Regions from separate parts of the Buttiauxella sp. BIGb0552 genome, predicted to be linked through region 1. Evidence: riboswitches for the same ligand, from Rfam matches in the RefSeq annotation. Region 1 holds a riboswitch; each other region holds the start of a gene.
The links. Region 1 has a riboswitch for thiamine pyrophosphate ahead of thiC (phosphomethylpyrimidine synthase ThiC). Riboswitches for the same ligand answer to the same signal wherever they lie in the genome.
Positions count from the first base shown of each region.

Region 2: linked by a shared signal. The riboswitch ahead of thiM (hydroxyethylthiazole kinase) and the one ahead of thiC (phosphomethylpyrimidine synthase ThiC) in region 1 are both predicted to bind thiamine pyrophosphate.
Region 3: linked by a shared signal. The riboswitch ahead of thiB (thiamine ABC transporter substrate binding subunit) and the one ahead of thiC (phosphomethylpyrimidine synthase ThiC) in region 1 are both predicted to bind thiamine pyrophosphate.

Region 1 is NZ_SODY01000012.1:5,711-11,396, reverse strand. Features, by position in the region: gene thiF (thiazole biosynthesis adenylyltransferase ThiF) at 1-218, opposite strand, end outside; gene thiE (thiamine phosphate synthase) at 211-846, opposite strand; gene thiC (phosphomethylpyrimidine synthase ThiC) at 846-2,747, opposite strand; TPP riboswitch at 2,836-2,949, opposite strand; gene EDF88_RS23990 (Rsd/AlgQ family anti-sigma factor) at 3,102-3,605, opposite strand; gene nudC (NAD(+) diphosphatase) at 3,709-4,482, shown strand; gene hemE (uroporphyrinogen decarboxylase) at 4,534-5,598, shown strand; gene nfi (deoxyribonuclease V) at 5,608-5,686, shown strand, end outside.
Region 2 is NZ_SODY01000004.1:480,562-486,247, reverse strand. Features, by position in the region: gene EDF88_RS14380 (mandelate racemase family protein) at 1-579, opposite strand, end outside; gene fbaB (class I fructose-bisphosphate aldolase) at 816-1,868, opposite strand; gene thiD (bifunctional hydroxymethylpyrimidine kinase/phosphomethylpyrimidine kinase) at 2,047-2,856, opposite strand; gene thiM (hydroxyethylthiazole kinase) at 2,853-3,641, opposite strand; TPP riboswitch at 3,678-3,774, opposite strand; gene EDF88_RS14360 (transporter substrate-binding domain-containing protein) at 4,245-5,195, shown strand; gene EDF88_RS14355 (EAL domain-containing protein) at 5,572-5,686, shown strand, end outside.
Region 3 is NZ_SODY01000003.1:378,096-383,781, forward strand. Features, by position in the region: gene sgrT (glucose uptake inhibitor SgrT) at 1-134, opposite strand, end outside; gene sgrR (HTH-type transcriptional regulator SgrR) at 223-1,911, shown strand; TPP riboswitch at 1,937-2,036, shown strand; gene thiB (thiamine ABC transporter substrate binding subunit) at 2,073-3,056, shown strand; gene thiP (thiamine/thiamine pyrophosphate ABC transporter permease ThiP) at 3,032-4,669, shown strand; gene thiQ (thiamine ABC transporter ATP-binding protein ThiQ) at 4,748-5,452, shown strand; gene EDF88_RS10730 (DedA family protein) at 5,436-5,686, opposite strand, start outside.

The DNA of each region.
Region 1 (5,686 bases):
AAAATCTGGCGCTGCAAATTACTGATATGCACGTTGTCATCGTCGGCGAGAATCAAAGTACCAACGCCTGCCGCCGCAAGATATAACGCGGCTGGCGAACCCAGCCCGCCAAGCCCGACGATTAAGATTTTGCTGGCGAGCAGCTTTTGCTGTCCTTCAATGGCGATGTCTTCCAGCAACAGCTGGCGGCTGTAACGCATGAAATCGGCATCATTCATCGCCAGCCCCCACAAGCTCCAGTAGTTGCGCTGTTGCCGCTCGCCAGTCTGGGGCCAGAGTAATTGCGCTCACAACTGCGACACTTCCAACGCCCGTTGCGAGTACAGCAGGAACGCGCTCAATACTTATTCCACCGATGGCGACAGTCGGGTAATCGCCCAGCGTTTTGATGTGGGCTGCGAGTTGCGAAAGCCCTTGAGGAGCGGACGGCATCTGCTTGGTTTGAGTTGGAAAAACATGCCCCAACGCGATGTAAGAAGGGCGTGCTTCCAGGGCGCGATCCATTTCCATATTGTCGTGCGTCGAAAGCCCGAGGCGCAGGCCCGCATCGCGGATGGCGTCCAGATTAGCGACATCCAGATCTTCCTGGCCCAGATGAACACCGTAAGCACGATGTTTTATCGCCAGTCGCCAGTAATCATTGATGAATAACCTCGCCTCATATCGCTTACCAAGCGCAATGGCAGTAGTAATGTCGGCTTCAACTTCTTCGTCGCGTTTGTCTTTAATCCGTAATTGAAGGGTGCGTACTCCCGCCTCCAGTAAGCGGGCAATCCACTCGACGCTATCCACTACCGGATACAACCCGAGTCGTTTGGGCACAGAAGGGAAGGCGGGTGTGCTCATCACACTTCCTCCTGACGCAGATAAATTTCGCCACCTTTTGCACGGAAGGATTGCGACATATCGTCCATGCCAACTTCTATGGCTTGCTTAGCGGCGAAATCGCGAACCTCCTGGGAGATTTTCATCGAGCAGAATTTTGGTCCGCACATCGAACAGAAGTGCGCGACCTTGCCGGATTCCTGCGGCAGAGTTTCATCGTGATAGGCGCGGGCGGTGAAAGGGTCAAGCGCGAGATTAAACTGGTCTTCCCAGCGGAATTCAAAACGGGCTTTCGACATCGCGTTGTCGCGGATTTGCGCACCAGGGTGGCCTTTTGCCAGGTCTGCGGCATGTGCCGCAATTTTGTAGGTAATCAGCCCCTGTTTAACATCTTCTTTATTCGGCAGGCCAAGATGCTCTTTTGGTGTGACGTAACAAAGCATCGCACAGCCGAACCAGCCAATCATGGCTGCACCAATACCTGAGGTGAAATGGTCATAACCCGGTGCAATATCAGTGGTCAGCGGGCCAAGCGTGTAGAACGGTGCTTCATGGCAGTGCTCCAGTTCTTCGGTCATATTGCGGCGGATCATCTGCATGGGCACATGTCCCGGGCCTTCAATCATCACCTGCACATCGTATTCCCAGGCAATTTTGGTCAACTCGCCAAGCGTATGCAGCTCAGAGAATTGCGCTTCATCGTTGGCATCCTGAATGGAGCCAGGGCGCAGGCCGTCGCCAAGCGAGAGTGAAACGTCGTAAGCGGCACAGATTTCGCAAATTTCGCGGAAGTGCTCATACAGGAAGTTTTCCTGATGATGTGACAGGCACCATTTCGCCATAATCGAACCGCCGCGCGACACAATTCCGGTCAGGCGTTTGGCCGTCATCGGCACATAACGCAGCAGCACTCCGGCGTGAATGGTGAAATAGTCCACGCCTTGCTCGGCCTGTTCCAGGAGTGTGTCGCGGAACATTTCCCAGGTCAGGTCTTCAGCGATGCCATTTACTTTTTCCAGCGCCTGGTAAATGGGCACGGTGCCGATAGGGACTGGGCTGTTACGTAAAATCCATTCGCGGGTTTCGTGGATATAGCGGCCGGTGGAAAGATCCATCACGGTGTCTGCGCCCCAGCGCGTTGACCACACCAGTTTTTCCACTTCTTCTTCAATCGAGGAGGTGACCGCTGAGTTGCCGATATTGGCATTCACTTTGACAAGGAAATTACGGCCGATAATCATCGGCTCAGACTCAGGGTGGTTAATATTGGCGGGAATGATTGCCCGGCCTGCGGCGACTTCATCGCGTACAAATTCAGGAGTAATGTTTTCTGGCACGAGAGCACCAAAACTCTGGCCTGGGTGCTGGTGGCGTAACACTTCATCGCGAATGCGTTCGCGGCCCATGTTTTCACGTATGGCGATAAACTCCATTTCCGGCGTCACTATGCCCTGGCGTGCATAGTGCAACTGCGTGACAATTTTCCCGGCTTTTGCGCGCTTCGGCGTGAGTTGTGTTTCAAAACGCAATTCGTCCAGACCATCATCAGCAAGGCGCTCTTTGGTATATGCAGAGCTACGGTCGGTCAGTGTTTCGCAATCATCACGCTCGCTAATCCAGCTTTCACGCAGTGGTGAAAGCCCGCACAGAACGTCGATGCTGATTGCCGGGTCGCCATACGGACCTGAAGTGTCATACACCGGAATGGCATCGTTAGGGGTGAACAGAGGGTTTTCTTTCGTACCGCCCGTTGCGGTTGGGCTAAGTTGAATTTCGCGCATCGGTACGCGGATATCATCGCGTGAGCCAGTTAGATAAATGCGTTGGGAATTAGGGAAAGCAGTACCTTCCAGCGTATGGATAAAATGCTGGGCAGCAGCGCGTTGTTCGCGGCGGTTTGGTTTTTTTTCAGTAATAGACATAGCTCATTCCAGTAAATATCAAGGAGTGGCTTGCCAGAACAACGGAGGAGTAATGAATGTGGGGCGCCCGCGTACGGGTGAACCCAAAAGCAGAATTACTCTTGTTCCCTTCGCAGGTATTAGCCTGATCAGGTTCCGCGGATCCCGAATTAACGGTCTCAGCCGGTGTTCAGTTAAACACTCGGCACTCCGACAAGAAGATTTCCTGCATCCTTCACGCCCCAGCGGCGTTAGCTGCCTTTACTCACCCGAATCACTTACTTGAGTAAGCTCATCGGGATTCGTTCAGTTGCTGCCTTGCTGGAACCTGAATGATTCAGGAAATATGTAAACTACTCGTTAACAGCGCAGAACTCAAGCCGGGCGTGCAAGGTTGCCGGTATCGTTAGCACTGTCATTTATATCGTGGTCGTAAGCTAACTGAATGAGTTTATCTTCCAGTGAAAAACGTGATTCCAGTGCTTCACCGATGCCGGATAACGCTTTCTGGAACTCAATATAGTTATCATCATCGATAGCACTTTCGAGATGCGAATCGTAAAAATCCATGATGTGCTGGGTGTTGGCTTCAAGCTGCGGATAAAGATGAGTTGCGGCTAAAAGTGGGCTGCTCCCTTCCATTTCGCTGATAATGCGTTCATAAATATTGAAATGACCGGCAGAAAGATAATCCACCAGATTATGGCAAAAGTTATCCAGAGCCTTTTCATTGAGCGCGGTATGGGATTCCTTGTTAGGCTTGATCCCAACCATATTGTAATAAGCCACCAATAAATGTTTGCGGGCATATAGCCATTGGTCGATTAACTCATTACTACCACCGACGCGCTCAGTCAGATTTTCTAACTGGTTAAGCATGATTGACTCCGTGATTCCGTGAGTAAAAGATGTAACGCAAACGTACCCAAAATTGTTACGACCATTTGTTTATACCAGCGAACTCGGGGATGTGCACCAGGTTATGGAACGTGTAATTCAAAAGTTAGATCAGGGCTGGTTTATCGTCAGTCATGAACAAAAATTGTGGTTGCCGAAAGGTGAGCTACCTCACGGAGCAGCACAAGATTTTCAGCTTGATGGTGCGGTTGGGATGCATATCGGCGAGTGGGAAAGTGAGCCGGTGTGGTTAGTGCGGCAACATCGCCGTGCGGATATGGGATCAGTGCGCCAGGTTATTGACCAGGACCAAGGGTTATTTCAACTTGCTGGGCGTGGCGTGCAGTTAGCGGAGTTCTATCGCTCGCATAAGTTCTGTGGCTACTGTGGCCATGAAATGCACGTCAGCAAAACCGAATGGGCGATGCTGTGTAACCATTGTCGTGAACGCTACTATCCACAAATTTCACCGTGCATCATCGTGGCTATCCGTCGTGAAGACCATATCCTGCTTGCTCAGCACACACGCCATCGCGGTGGAATTTATACCGTGCTGGCCGGTTTTGTCGAAGTTGGGGAAACCCTCGAGCAGGCCGTGGCGCGTGAGGTGATGGAAGAGAGCAGCATTCGTGTGAAGAATTTACGTTATGTAACTTCCCAACCTTGGCCGTTCCCGCAATCGCTGATGACCGCATTTATGGCGGAATATGACAGCGGCGAAATTGAAATCGACCCGAAAGAGTTACTTGATGCGGGTTGGTATCGGTATGACCAACTTCCGTTATTGCCTCCACCGGGTACGGTGGCTCGTCGCCTGATTGAAGACACTGTCGCCCTGTGTCGGGCAGAGTATGAATGACGTGGTAAACTGGCGGAATGTATTTAGAGTTCCAGCCAAAGGAAATGCAAAATGACTGAACTGAAGAACGATCGTTACCTGCGGGCGCTGCAACGCCAGCCTGTAGATACCACGCCAGTATGGATGATGAGGCAGGCAGGTCGTTACTTGCCAGAATACAAAGCGACTCGTGCGCAGGCTGGCGATTTTATGTCGCTGTGCAAAAATGCTGAGTTGGCTTGCGAAGTGACTTTGCAGCCGCTGCGTCGCTACAAGCTTGATGCGGCGATCCTCTTCTCCGACATCCTCACCGTGCCTGATGCGATGGGGCTTGGCCTCTATTTTGAAGCGGGTGAAGGCCCGCGTTTCCGCTCGCCAATCACCAGCCGTGCTGATGTGGAAAAGTTGCCGATTCCTGATCCGGAAGGTGAACTGGGTTATGTGATGAACGCGGTACGTACTATCCGCCGCGAGTTAAAAGGCGAAGTACCGCTGATTGGCTTCACCGGTAGCCCGTGGACGCTGGCGACTTATATGGTCGAAGGCGGCAGCAGCAAAGCCTTTACCGTGATTAAAAAGATGATGTATGCCGACCCGCAAGCGCTGCACCTTCTGCTCGACAAGCTGGCGCAAAGCGTCACGCTGTACCTGAATGCGCAAATCAAAGCGGGTGCGCAATCGGTGATGATTTTCGATACCTGGGGCGGCGTGCTGACCGGGCGTGATTATCAGCAGTTCTCGCTCTATTACATGCACAAAATCATCGATGGCCTGCTACGTGAAAACGAAGGTCGTCGAGTGCCTGTGACCATGTTCACTAAGGGTGGCGGCCAGTGGCTGGAAGCGATGGCTGAAACGGGATGTGATGCGCTGGGATTAGACTGGACGACCGATATCGCCGATGCTCGTCGTCGTGTCGGCCATAAAGTCGCATTGCAGGGCAATATGGACCCATCCATGCTTTATGCTCAGCCTGCGCGTATCGAAGAAGAGGTCGCGACCATTCTTGCCGGGTTCGGTAAAGGTGAAGGCCACGTCTTTAACTTGGGCCATGGCATTCACCAGGATGTTCCGCCAGAACACGCGGGTGCATTTGTAGAAGCGGTGCACCGTTTGTCGAAGCCGTATCACGAGTAAGGATCAGTGATGGATCTTGCAAGCTTACGCGCACAGCAGATCGAACTCGCTTCACAGGTGATCCGCGAGGATCGCCTTGAGCAGGATC
Region 2 (5,686 bases), on a different contig from region 1:
CACGGCGGCACAGGCTTTAACATCCATTTTTGGGTCTGGAGCGAAGGCAACCGGTGGCATCCAGGTGTGAAGTTTGATGGCTTTATAGCCGCGAGCGACCAGCTTTTCAGCGAACTGGCCGAATTCGTCTGGCGTAGATAAACCGCCTTCCAGTTCGTCGCCGCACATGGTGCTGCCGTAAGCCGGCACTTTGTCGCGGAATCCACCAAGCAATTTGTAGACCGGCACTTTCAGTTTGCGGCCAATTAAATCCCACAGTGCTTGCTCAACAAACGAGAGCGCACGTTCGGTAAGTTGGTGTGCGCTGCCACGCTGCCAGTGCACCAGGTCTTGCCAGATCCGCTCGCGGTTAAACGGGTCTTGCCCGACCAGAACTTTACGGAAGAAGGCATTGACGACATAAGGGCGCACCACTTCCGGTGGCGCGAAAGAGTAACCACAGTCACCTTCATCGGTGGTGATCGTCAGCATCGCCATTTTCGCAAGGCTTTCCGGACCCGGGTGAGAATGGCCTGCACTGTCAGAAACTCGGCGGGTTGGGTAAGTAAAAACGGTTACGTTTACGGATTCTATTTTCACGGCTGTTATTGTCCCTTTGTTAATTTAAAACAGCGTTTCATCACTTACTCTATGCGTAAAAATTCACCTCCGCCTCGTTCAAAGGTGCTTAAATGCGCGTGATTTTTTGGACATATGTCCAGGGGGGCGTGATGCTTTTCACAAAATGTTATGGAACTGTGATGAAGGTAACTGATGGATTTGGGGAAGTTTTCGGCGGGCGTCGCTGCGCTAACCCGCCAGCAATACGCAGAAAATCAGGCGATAGTCACTTTGCTGTTCAGATACACATCCTGCACAGCATTAATCAACTTAACACCCTCAGGCATAGATTTCTTAAAGGCTTTGCGGCCCAGAATCAGCCCCATGCCACCCGCACGCTTGTTAATGACAGCGGTACGCACTGCATCTGTCAGGTCGGTTTCACCTCCAGCGGCACCACCCGAGTTAATCAACCCTGCGCGACCCATATAGCAGTTGGCCAGTTGGTAACGCACCAGATCTATGGGGTTATCACTGGTCAGTTTGGTGTACACGCGGTCGTCGGTGTATCCAAAGTTTACCGCCTTGTAACCCCCGTTATTTTCGGCCATTTTCTGCTTCACAATATCCGCACCAATAGTGGCGGCCAGATGGTTTGCCTGGCCAGTGAGATCGGCACTTACGTGGTAATCCACACCGTCTTTTTTAAAGTCCGGGTTACGCAGATATGCCCAAAGAACAGTGACCAGCCCCAGCTCATGTGCGCGTTCAAATGCAACCGAGATCTCCTCAATCTGGCGGCGTGACTCTGGCGAACCAAAGTAAATGGTCGCCCCCACTGCCACCGCGCCCATATTGAACGCCTGCTCAACACTTGCATATAACGTCTGGTCGAAAGTATTTGGGTAACTGAGCGTTTCGTTATGGTTAAGTTTGACGAGGAAAGGAATGCGATGCGCGTAACGTCGCGATACCGATGCCAGCACGCCATAGGTTGAAGCGACACAGTTACAGCCCGCTTCAATCGCCAACTCGACAATATTCTTCGGGTCAAAATAGAGAGGGTTTGCGGCGAACGAAGCGCCAGCGGAATGTTCCACACCCTGATCGACAGGTAAAATTGAAAGGTAGCCGGTGCCAGCCAGCCGCCCGGTGTTGTACAGCGTTTGCATATTCCGTAGCACCGCTGGCGGGCGGTTGTTATCCACCATCACGCGGTCTACATAATCCGAACCAGGCAGATACAACTGGTCTGCCGGAATAGTCATACAACGATGCTGTAACAAGCTGTCGGCGTCTTTGCCAAGCAGCTGCGCAATATCAGTCATAATACGCTCCCGTAAATTCAGCGAGCACCCTGCCCGCTGAGGATGGATTCTCCTGGCCTGCTTTTGTTAAAACAGGCAGACATAATCCTGGCCGTGACTCACGGTATTCGCCACCTACGGGAGCACTATCGGTTTGTTTTATGGTGTAACGTTTTATGCCCGGCGGAGATTTACACCATTACCACCACTCGTGAAAATGATGAACAGGCCCAATTCCTTGCCCAACTTCAAGCGAATCCGCTTGTTCTAATGCCTGAGACAGCCACTTTTTCGCCGCTGTGATAGTTTGAGGCCAGTCGTTATAGCGTGGATAAAGTGCCGCAAGTGCGGCGGACAGTGTGCAGCCCGTACCATGCGTATGACGCGTTTGCACACGTGGTGCAGTAAAACGCTGCGCTCCACTTCGAGTAAACAACCAGTCCGGGCTTTCGGGGTCATCAAGATGCCCGCCTTTCATCAACACCGCTTTGCAACCCATCCCCAGCAGCGCATCGCCCTGCTCTTTCATTTCACGTTCGTTGCGAGCGTGTACCGTATTCAGCAGAGCTGCTGCCTCGGGTAAGTTCGGGGTAATCAATGCCACCTGCGGTAATAACCTGCGACGTAAACTTTCTACAGCAGAAGGAGCAAGCAACGGGTCGCCACTTTTCGCCAGCATGACCGTATCAAGCACCACGTTTTTGACTTGGTAAAATGCCAACCTCTCGGCCACGGCTTCAACAATATCTGTTTCTGACAGCATGCCGATTTTGACAGTGTCGATTCGAACATCACTCAGCACAGAGTCAAGTTGGGCTGCGACAAACGCCGGTTCGATACGATAAACCGACTGCACTCCACGTGTGTTTTGTGCAACCAGCGCGGTAATAACGCTGGTGCCATACGCGCCCAAAGCCGAGAACGTTTTAAGGTCAGCCTGGATACCCGCGCCACCACTTGGGTCGGTTCCTGCAATAGTTAGCGCGTTAATGCGTTTAACTCCTTTCATACCAGAGCCTCCGCATTTAGTGCGTAAAGCGCATCCAGAAAGGCTGGAGTGAAACTACCAGGCCCGCGGCTTGCAGCAATTGCCTGTTCGCCAGCACATTTCATAAACTGGCAGGCGGAAGCGACATTGTCTAACCGGGAGCCAGGCAATGAACAACAGGCAGCAACAACTGCGGAAAGTGCACATCCTGTGCCGACAACACGCGTCATCAACACGCCGCCACCGGCAATGCTCCAGGCATTTTCCCCATCGGTGACGTAATCCTCCTCACCTGTTACCGCAACAATCGCACCAGTAATCTGGGCAAGCTTAAGTGCCGCGGGTAGAGCTGAAAGCGCCTCTTCAGTACTGTCCACACCTCGCCCACCACAGTGCTCGCCCGCAAGCGCCATGATTTCCGACGCATTACCACGAATTGCGGCCGGTTTTAATTCAAGGATCGCGCGTGCAAATTGTGTACGAAACTCCAGGCCACCGACGGCCACGGGGTCGAGCACCCAGGGGATAGAAGATTGGTTCGCAGCATGAATGGCAGCAAGCATTGCGGTACTGCGCTCAGAGGTGAGTGTGCCGATATTGATGAGTAGAGCGCAGGCTATAGGGCTAAATTGTGCGGCTTCTTCTGGCTCAATGACCATTGCCGGAGCCGCGCCAATAGCGAGCAACACGTTGGCGGTAAAATTCTGCACCACATCGTTAGTCATGCAGTGAACCAAAGGAGAAGCTTGATGTAAATTGTGTAAAACCGACGCGGCAAGGTGGCCGGGTAGCAGGTCAGGCTGCATATTAAAAGCTCCTGCCCGGCGTGAAGAAGGGATGACCTGACAGGCATCTGACTTCCCTACGCTGGCATTATCCAGATCAGGTGGTACGGGTATTTCTCAGCCTTCACAAAGAAGGGCACCCCGAGTCATTTAATTCAAAATCAAATACTTGCGATTAACGCTCCGTTAATCCCTGCTCAGGATAATGCCAGCAGGAAGTCAGACAAACAAGTTCTTAATCTAAGTGCGCACAGTGAAATAGTGACCAACTCTCTCAAGCATCATCTTTATCAGGATTTGACTATTAATGAAAACACTGCCCCACACCTATTAACATAAATCTAAAAAATTAATTGAGCATAGTTAACGAGTTCATCATTTATTATTTTTTACCAACCAGTAAAATTATTTCCATGGATTATTTAATCTCACAAAACACTGTTAACACATTGAAATAACTTGACCATTAAATGATCGCAATGTATTTAAAACATACTAAATCACTCCTCGGAACTATCTGATTCGTTATAATGAAATTGGCAACAGCATGCTTTATGTGTATAACTAGAAACATATAATTACCTATGATCTTTTCTTATAAAAAACATAAAATTAACATCCTATATGAATATCGATAACAAAGTTTTACTTAATAAAAACAGCAGTGCTAAAATATTCAATTGGTTAAATATGTGTGTTTTTCTTGTTTCTGGGCTGTTTGTCTCTGTTGCTCAAGCTCAGCTTTCAAAGACAATAGAGAGCATCACAAAAACTCATCAAATAAACATCGCCTATCGTGATGCCCCACCTTTTTCTTATGTAGCATCGGATGGCAAAGTTGTTGGTTATGTTATCGATTTATGTAATGTTATCGTTAGTGATATTAGCAAACATCTGAACATACCGGATTTAAAAGTTAATTATATTGAGAACAAATATCTGCCAGAAAGAGATGAATTATTGCGTGAGAAAAAGGTAGATATGATCTGTTCAGTTAATGCTAACGTTATTGAATGGAAAACGATTGCAGACTATTCAAGCCCCTATACTTATTCATATACACGATTCGCAACTTTAAAGAACAAAAAGATATCATCCATTGATCAATTAGCGGGTCATACTGTTAGTGTAACTTCGGGATCAGTTGATGCTCTTGCGCTTAACCAGGCCAATCGTGAGTTGAATCTCAATTTATTCGTTATTACGACTCCAACCATGGAAAAAGCTTTTGAACTGATGCGCAGTGGCAAAACATCGGCTGCTTTTATCAACGATATTTCATTAAAAGAAATCATTGAGGCTCAGAGCGATAAAAATTTATTTTCAATTAGCGATAAAGGTGTTGGGAAACCACAGTTCTTTGTCATACTACTGCCGCACGATGACAAAGAATTTAAGTCACTGGTAAATCAGAGTCTTTGTAAAATTAGAAAATCACCAGATTTTGGTAAGATCCATGATGTCTGGTTTAATAAACCGATTCCTTATTTAAAGCTAAACTTACAAACTCCTTACTCAAAAGAAATGGATAAAGTATTAACGCAATTTGACGATTGTTTAAGAACAGGGCGATAAATAATTAGTTGCTCAAGACATCAGGTGACTTGAGGAATGTATTAGAATCCTAACCTTGCTAAAGAAATGTCTATTTCTGGATATATTTTCAATTCACTTACTTATGCTTCACACTATTACTCAATGAAAATATATCAACTCATTTTTAAACTTTAATAAAACATATAAGCATCATAAAACAACATTCGCAGCATGTTAATAACATTTGTTTTTGGTTAATCATATATTCCGTTTGACTAGTTACTAAAATTTATATGAAAATTAATAGCAACTTATTGGTTTAGTGTTTGTTGAATGAATCACGGATAAGATTAAAACCTCATGGCTATCATTAGACTGTTTATAATCGAAAAGTAAATCATTGAGAGTAAGTACCATGGGGCTTAGAAGTTTTCTTGTAAAAATGTACACACCTGTGGTCATGGAAACTGAGTTAACTAAAAGAAACTCAAAGATCAGCAAAAGTACAGTATTCAATCAATGGAAAAATT
Region 3 (5,686 bases), on a different contig from region 1:
ACCTCCCACTGCATTAAGTCCTCAAGCATCCTTAGACGTTGCGATGCTGTCAGGCGAGCCAGCCATCCAGCGGAAACACTTTGGGTTGCGGTAAAATACTGTTGATAGAACTTAACAACTGGCGACCGTTTCATATGTACCTCCTCGCTTTCAACGTTGATGATTATTGGCGTAATATGAGGAAAGTTAAATTGATGAGTTTCTGACGGGAGTTCCTCTTTTATGTCCAGCAGTCGTCTGCAACAACAGTTCATACGTTTATGGCAAAACTTTGAAGGTAAACCGCAGGAAACCACGCTCAATGAGCTGGCAGATCTGCTGAATTGCTCCCGCCGCCATATGCGTACGTTACTAAGCGCGATGCAGGAAAAGGGCTGGCTCAGCTGGAAAGCAGAGGTCGGGCGCGGCAAGCGTTCACAGCTGGAATTCCTGTATACCGGCCTTGCGCTGCAACAACAGCGGGCAGAAGATCTTCTCGAGCAGGATCGTATTGATCAACTGGTGCAGATCGTCGGTGACAAAGCCGCAGTACGCCAGATGTTGATCTCCCATCTGGGCCGCAGCTTCCGCCAGGGGCGGCATATCCTGCGCGTGCTCTATTACCGCCCGCTATTAAATCTGTTACCCGGCTCGGCTTTACGCCGCTCGGAAACCCATATTGCCAGGCAAATTTTCAGTGGGTTAATCCGTATAAATGAGGAAAATGGGGAACTGGAAGCAGATATTGCCCATCACTGGCAGCAAATATCCCCATTACACTGGCGTTTTTATCTGCGCCCCGGCATTCATTTTCACCATGGCCGCGAACTGGACATGCTGGATGTCATGACATCTTTGCAACGAATTAATGCGTTGCCACTCTACGCACACATTACGCAAATCAGCTCGCCAACCACATGGACGCTGGATATCACGCTCTCGCAGCCCGACCAATGGCTACCTTGGTTATTGGGCAGTGTTAACGCAATGATCCTGCCGCGTGAATGGCAGACATTAAGCAATTTTGCCCGTCAGCCTGTTGGGTCAGGCCCCTATTCGGTGGTACGCAACAATAACAACCAATTGAAAATTCAGGCTTACGATGATTACTTCGGCTATCGCGCATTGATTGATGAGGTAAATTTCTGGGTATTGCCAGAGATCGGTGAAGATGTCAGTTGCGCAGTGCAACTATCGGGCATGCCTGATAGTGAAAAAGCCGTCGAAAGCCGTCTGGAAGAAGGCTGCTATTACATTTTGTTTGATAGGCGATCCAAATCTGGCAGTAATGACGACGTTCGCCGCTGGCTAAGCCATGTGTTGGCCCCCATTCATCTGCTTTATAGCGCGGGTGCTCAAAACCAGCAGTACTGGTTTCCTGCGTATGGTTTACTGCCGCGCTGGCACCACGCGCGCCCACAACCGGTGCTTGAAAAACCTGATAGTCTGGAATCTGTAACGCTGACGTTTTACCGCGACCACGTTGAACACCGCATGATCAGTAAAGTGATGGAGGAGTTGCTGGCCCGCGTGGGGGTAAAACTGGTGGTGCAGGAAGTCAGTTATGAAGAGTGGCACCAGGGTGAGGCAGAAAGTGATATCTGGCTGAACAGTGCCAACTTCACGCTGCCGCTGGAGTTTTCACTCTATTCGCATCTTTATGAAGTGCCGCTGATTCAGAAATGCATTGCGAATGACTGGGAAACGGATACCCGAAAATGGCATAACGGTGAGCTTTCGCTCCCGGAATGGTGCCAGGAGCGAGTTGAAAACAATGATATTTTACCGTTAATCCACCACTGGCTGCGCATTGAAGGGCAACGCAGTATGCGCGGTGTGCGAATGAACACATTGGGTTGGTTTGATTTTAAATCGGCATGGTTTGCACCACCGGAACCGCAATCTGTGAGTACGGGTAAAGAGCTTTCGTAAGTTTCACAAAATCATTACAATGCACGCGTTCTCAACGGGGTGCTAAGACGAAAGTCTGGCTGAGATAATACCCGTCGAACCTGATCCGGATAACGCCGGCGAAGGGATTTGAGGCTCAATTCTCAAAGTCCTTTGCCACCCCTAATTCCAAGAGGTGCAAAGTGTTCAAAAAATTCCTGCCGTTACTGGCGCTCATCGCAGCCCCTGTTTTCGCCAAACCCCTGCTGACTGTTTACACCTACGACTCCTTCGCTGCCGACTGGGGCCCAGGCCCTGCGGTAAAAAAAGCCTTTGAAGCGGACTGCAATTGCGAGCTGAAATTCGTCGCACTCGAAGATGGTGTTTCCTTGCTTAACCGCCTACGCATGGAGGGTAAAAACAGCAAAGCTGACGTGGTTTTAGGGCTGGATAACAACCTGCTGGAAGCGGCGGCACAAACGAAATTGTTTGCTCCGAGCAATGTTGAAACCAGCTCGCTAAAAATTCCTGGCGGGTGGAACAACAATACCTTTGTGCCATTCGATTACGGTTATTTCGCTTTTGTGTATGACAAAAACAAACTCAAAAACCCGCCGAAAAGCCTGAAAGAATTGGTTGAAAGCGACCAGAAATGGAAAGTGATTTACCAGGATCCACGCACCAGCACGCCAGGTCTCGGCCTGCTGTTATGGATGCAAAAAGTATATGGCGACAAAACGCCTGAAGCCTGGACGAAACTGGCGAAGAAAACCGTCACCGTCACCAAAGGCTGGTCCGAAGCCTACGGCCTGTTCCTGAAAGGTGAAGGCGATCTAGTGATGAGCTACACCACTTCTCCGGCATATCACATTATTGAAGAGAAAAAAGATAACTACGCGGCAGCCAATTTCAGCGAAGGGCACTATTTGCAGGTCGAAGTAGCGGGCCGCCTGGCCTCCAGCAAACAGCCTGAGCTGGCGCAAAAGTTCATGAAATTCATCACAACGCCTGAATTCCAGAACACCATTCCAACCGGCAACTGGATGTATCCGGTAACAGATGTGAAATTGCCGGAAGGCTTTAACGGCCTGGTCAAACCACAGACCACGCTGGAGTTTAGCCCGCAAGACGTTTCATCCCATCGCGCCAGCTGGATCAGTGAATGGCAACGCTCCGTCAGCCGCTGATCCCCGGCTGGCTGATTCCAGGGCTATGCGCCGCCACGCTGGTGGTCGCCGTCGCCCTGGCAGCTTTTCTGGCGTTGTGGTTTAACGCGCCACAAACCGATATCCGCGCATTGGTGCAGGATAGTTATTTGTGGCACGTGCTGCGCTTCTCTTTCTGGCAGGCTTTTCTCTCGGCTGCCCTTTCGGTGCTCCCGGCTATTTTTCTGGCCCGGGCGCTTTACCGACGCCGTTTCCCAGGGCGATTAGCACTGTTACGTCTGTGCGCCATGACGCTGGTGTTGCCGGTGTTAGTTGCCGTGTTTGGGATTCTGACGGTGTATGGCCGCGAAGGCTGGCTGGCCTCATTGTGCGCCAGACTTGGCATCGAATGGGGGTTCTCACCGTATGGCCTGAAAGGCATTTTGCTGGCACACGTATTTTTCAACTTGCCGATGGCAACCCGCCTGCTGCTTCAGGCGCTGGAAAATATCCCCAGCGAACAGCGCCAGGTCGCCGCACAGCTTGGTATGCAGGGCTGGAATTTCTTCCGCTTTGTCGAATGGCCGTGGCTACGGCGCCAGATCCTTCCTGCCGCCGCACTGATTTTTATGCTCTGCTTCGCAAGTTTTGCCACCGTGCTTTCGCTCGGCGGCGGGCCGCAGGCAACCACCATTGAACTGGCTATCTTCCAGGCCCTCAGTTACGACTACGATCCCGCACGTGCGGCACTGCTCGCAATAGTACAAATGGTTTGCTGCCTTGGCCTCGTTTTGATGAGCCAGCGGCTGAGCAAAGCGATTCCGGTGGGAATCAGCCAAATGCAAGGCTGGCGCGACCCGCAAGATAACCTACGCCGAAAACTGTGCGACGGGTTGTTAATTTCACTCGCAATGTTGCTGCTATTGCCCCCGCTGCTGGCGGTCATCATTGATGGCATCAACAGCGGATTTAACAGCGTGCTTTCACAGCCAATTCTCTGGCAGGCATTATTCACCTCGTTAAGAATTGCAGTCGGCGCGGGGCTGATAAGCGTCGTCATTACGGTAATGCTGCTGTGGAGTTCGCGGGAATTGCGCCTGCGCAACCGCGCATTTGCCGGGCAAGCGCTGGAGTTGAGCGGCATGTTAATTCTCGCCATGCCGGGCATCGTGCTGGCGACCGGCTTTTTCCTGTTGCTTAATAACACGGTAGGTTTGCCGCAATCCGCCGATGGCATTGTGATTTTCACCAATGCATTAATGGCGGTTCCTTACGCCCTGAAAGTGCTGGAAAACCCAATGCTGGATGTGGCGGAACGCTACAACAAGCTGTGCCAGTCGCTGAATATCAGCGGCTTAAACCGCCTGCGTTATATCGAATTACGCGCGCTTAAACGGCCTCTGGCACAAGCGCTGGCATTTGCCTGTGTGCTGTCGATTGGTGATTTTGGCGTAGTGGCGCTGTTCGGCAATGAAGATTTCCGCACGCTGCCGTTTTATCTTTATCAACAAATTGGTTCATATCGTAGCCAGGATGGTGCGGTTACTGCGCTTATCCTGCTGATACTGTGCTTTGCTTTATTCACATTGATTGAAAAACTTCCGGGACGCGATTCCCAAAATGATTCAGGTTGCAGGAAGGCGGCAAGTGAATGAAGCCTGGGAACATAGAAAACTATGTGACCTGGATGAAAGAACGCAGCCAACACACCTGCAACTTGAAGGATGAAGGGAATGCTAACGCTAACTGATGTAACCTGGCTCTATCACCATTTACCGATGCGCTTTTCGATGCAAATTAACGCCGGAGAACGCGTTGCGGTGCTGGGACCAAGCGGGGCGGGGAAAAGTACGCTGCTGAGTTTGATTGCCGGTTTTCTCACCCCTGCCAGCGGGCAGATTATGCTGCATGGCAACGACCATACGGCGACGGCACCCGCACAGCGCCCGGTATCGATGCTGTTCCAGGAGAACAATCTTTTCAACCACCTTACGGTGCGCCAGAACATTGGCCTGGGGCTAAACCCCGGCCTTAAGCTCAGCGCGGCACAACAGGAACGCCTGGCGACGATTGCCAGCCAGATGGCGATAAGTGATTTACTCGACAGGCTGCCAGCGCAGCTTTCCGGCGGCCAGCGCCAGCGTGTCGCTCTTGCCCGTTGCCTGGTGCGCGAACAACCGATTTTACTGCTTGATGAACCATTTTCAGCACTCGACCCGGCGCTACGCCAGGAGATGCTGCAACTGCTCGATAACCTGTGTCGCCAGCAACAGCTGACGCTATTGATGGTGTCACACAGTATTGAAGATGCAGCACGAATTGCCGAAAGAAGTCTGGTGGTGGTCGATGGCCGTATCGCCTGGGATGGCGATACGGCAACCTTATTGAGCGGAGAAGCCAGTGCATCAGCACTGTTGGGTATTAGTGGTGCCCGGTGAGCACTTTCCAAAGAATGCTGCGGTAAATCGGCATCATCGGGTGCATCTGGATTGCAACAAAGCTCCCCACGGCCAGCACCGTCATTGTTGGTGCTAACCAATGCAAACGAGCGCGCGGCAAGTACTGAGTTAAACGGTCAGTACTTGCTTTACCACTGCGCCACCAGCGCCAACACAACCATCCCGCTAGCCACAGCCCCAGTGCTACTAGCAGCAAGAGCCATTTAAAGCTGC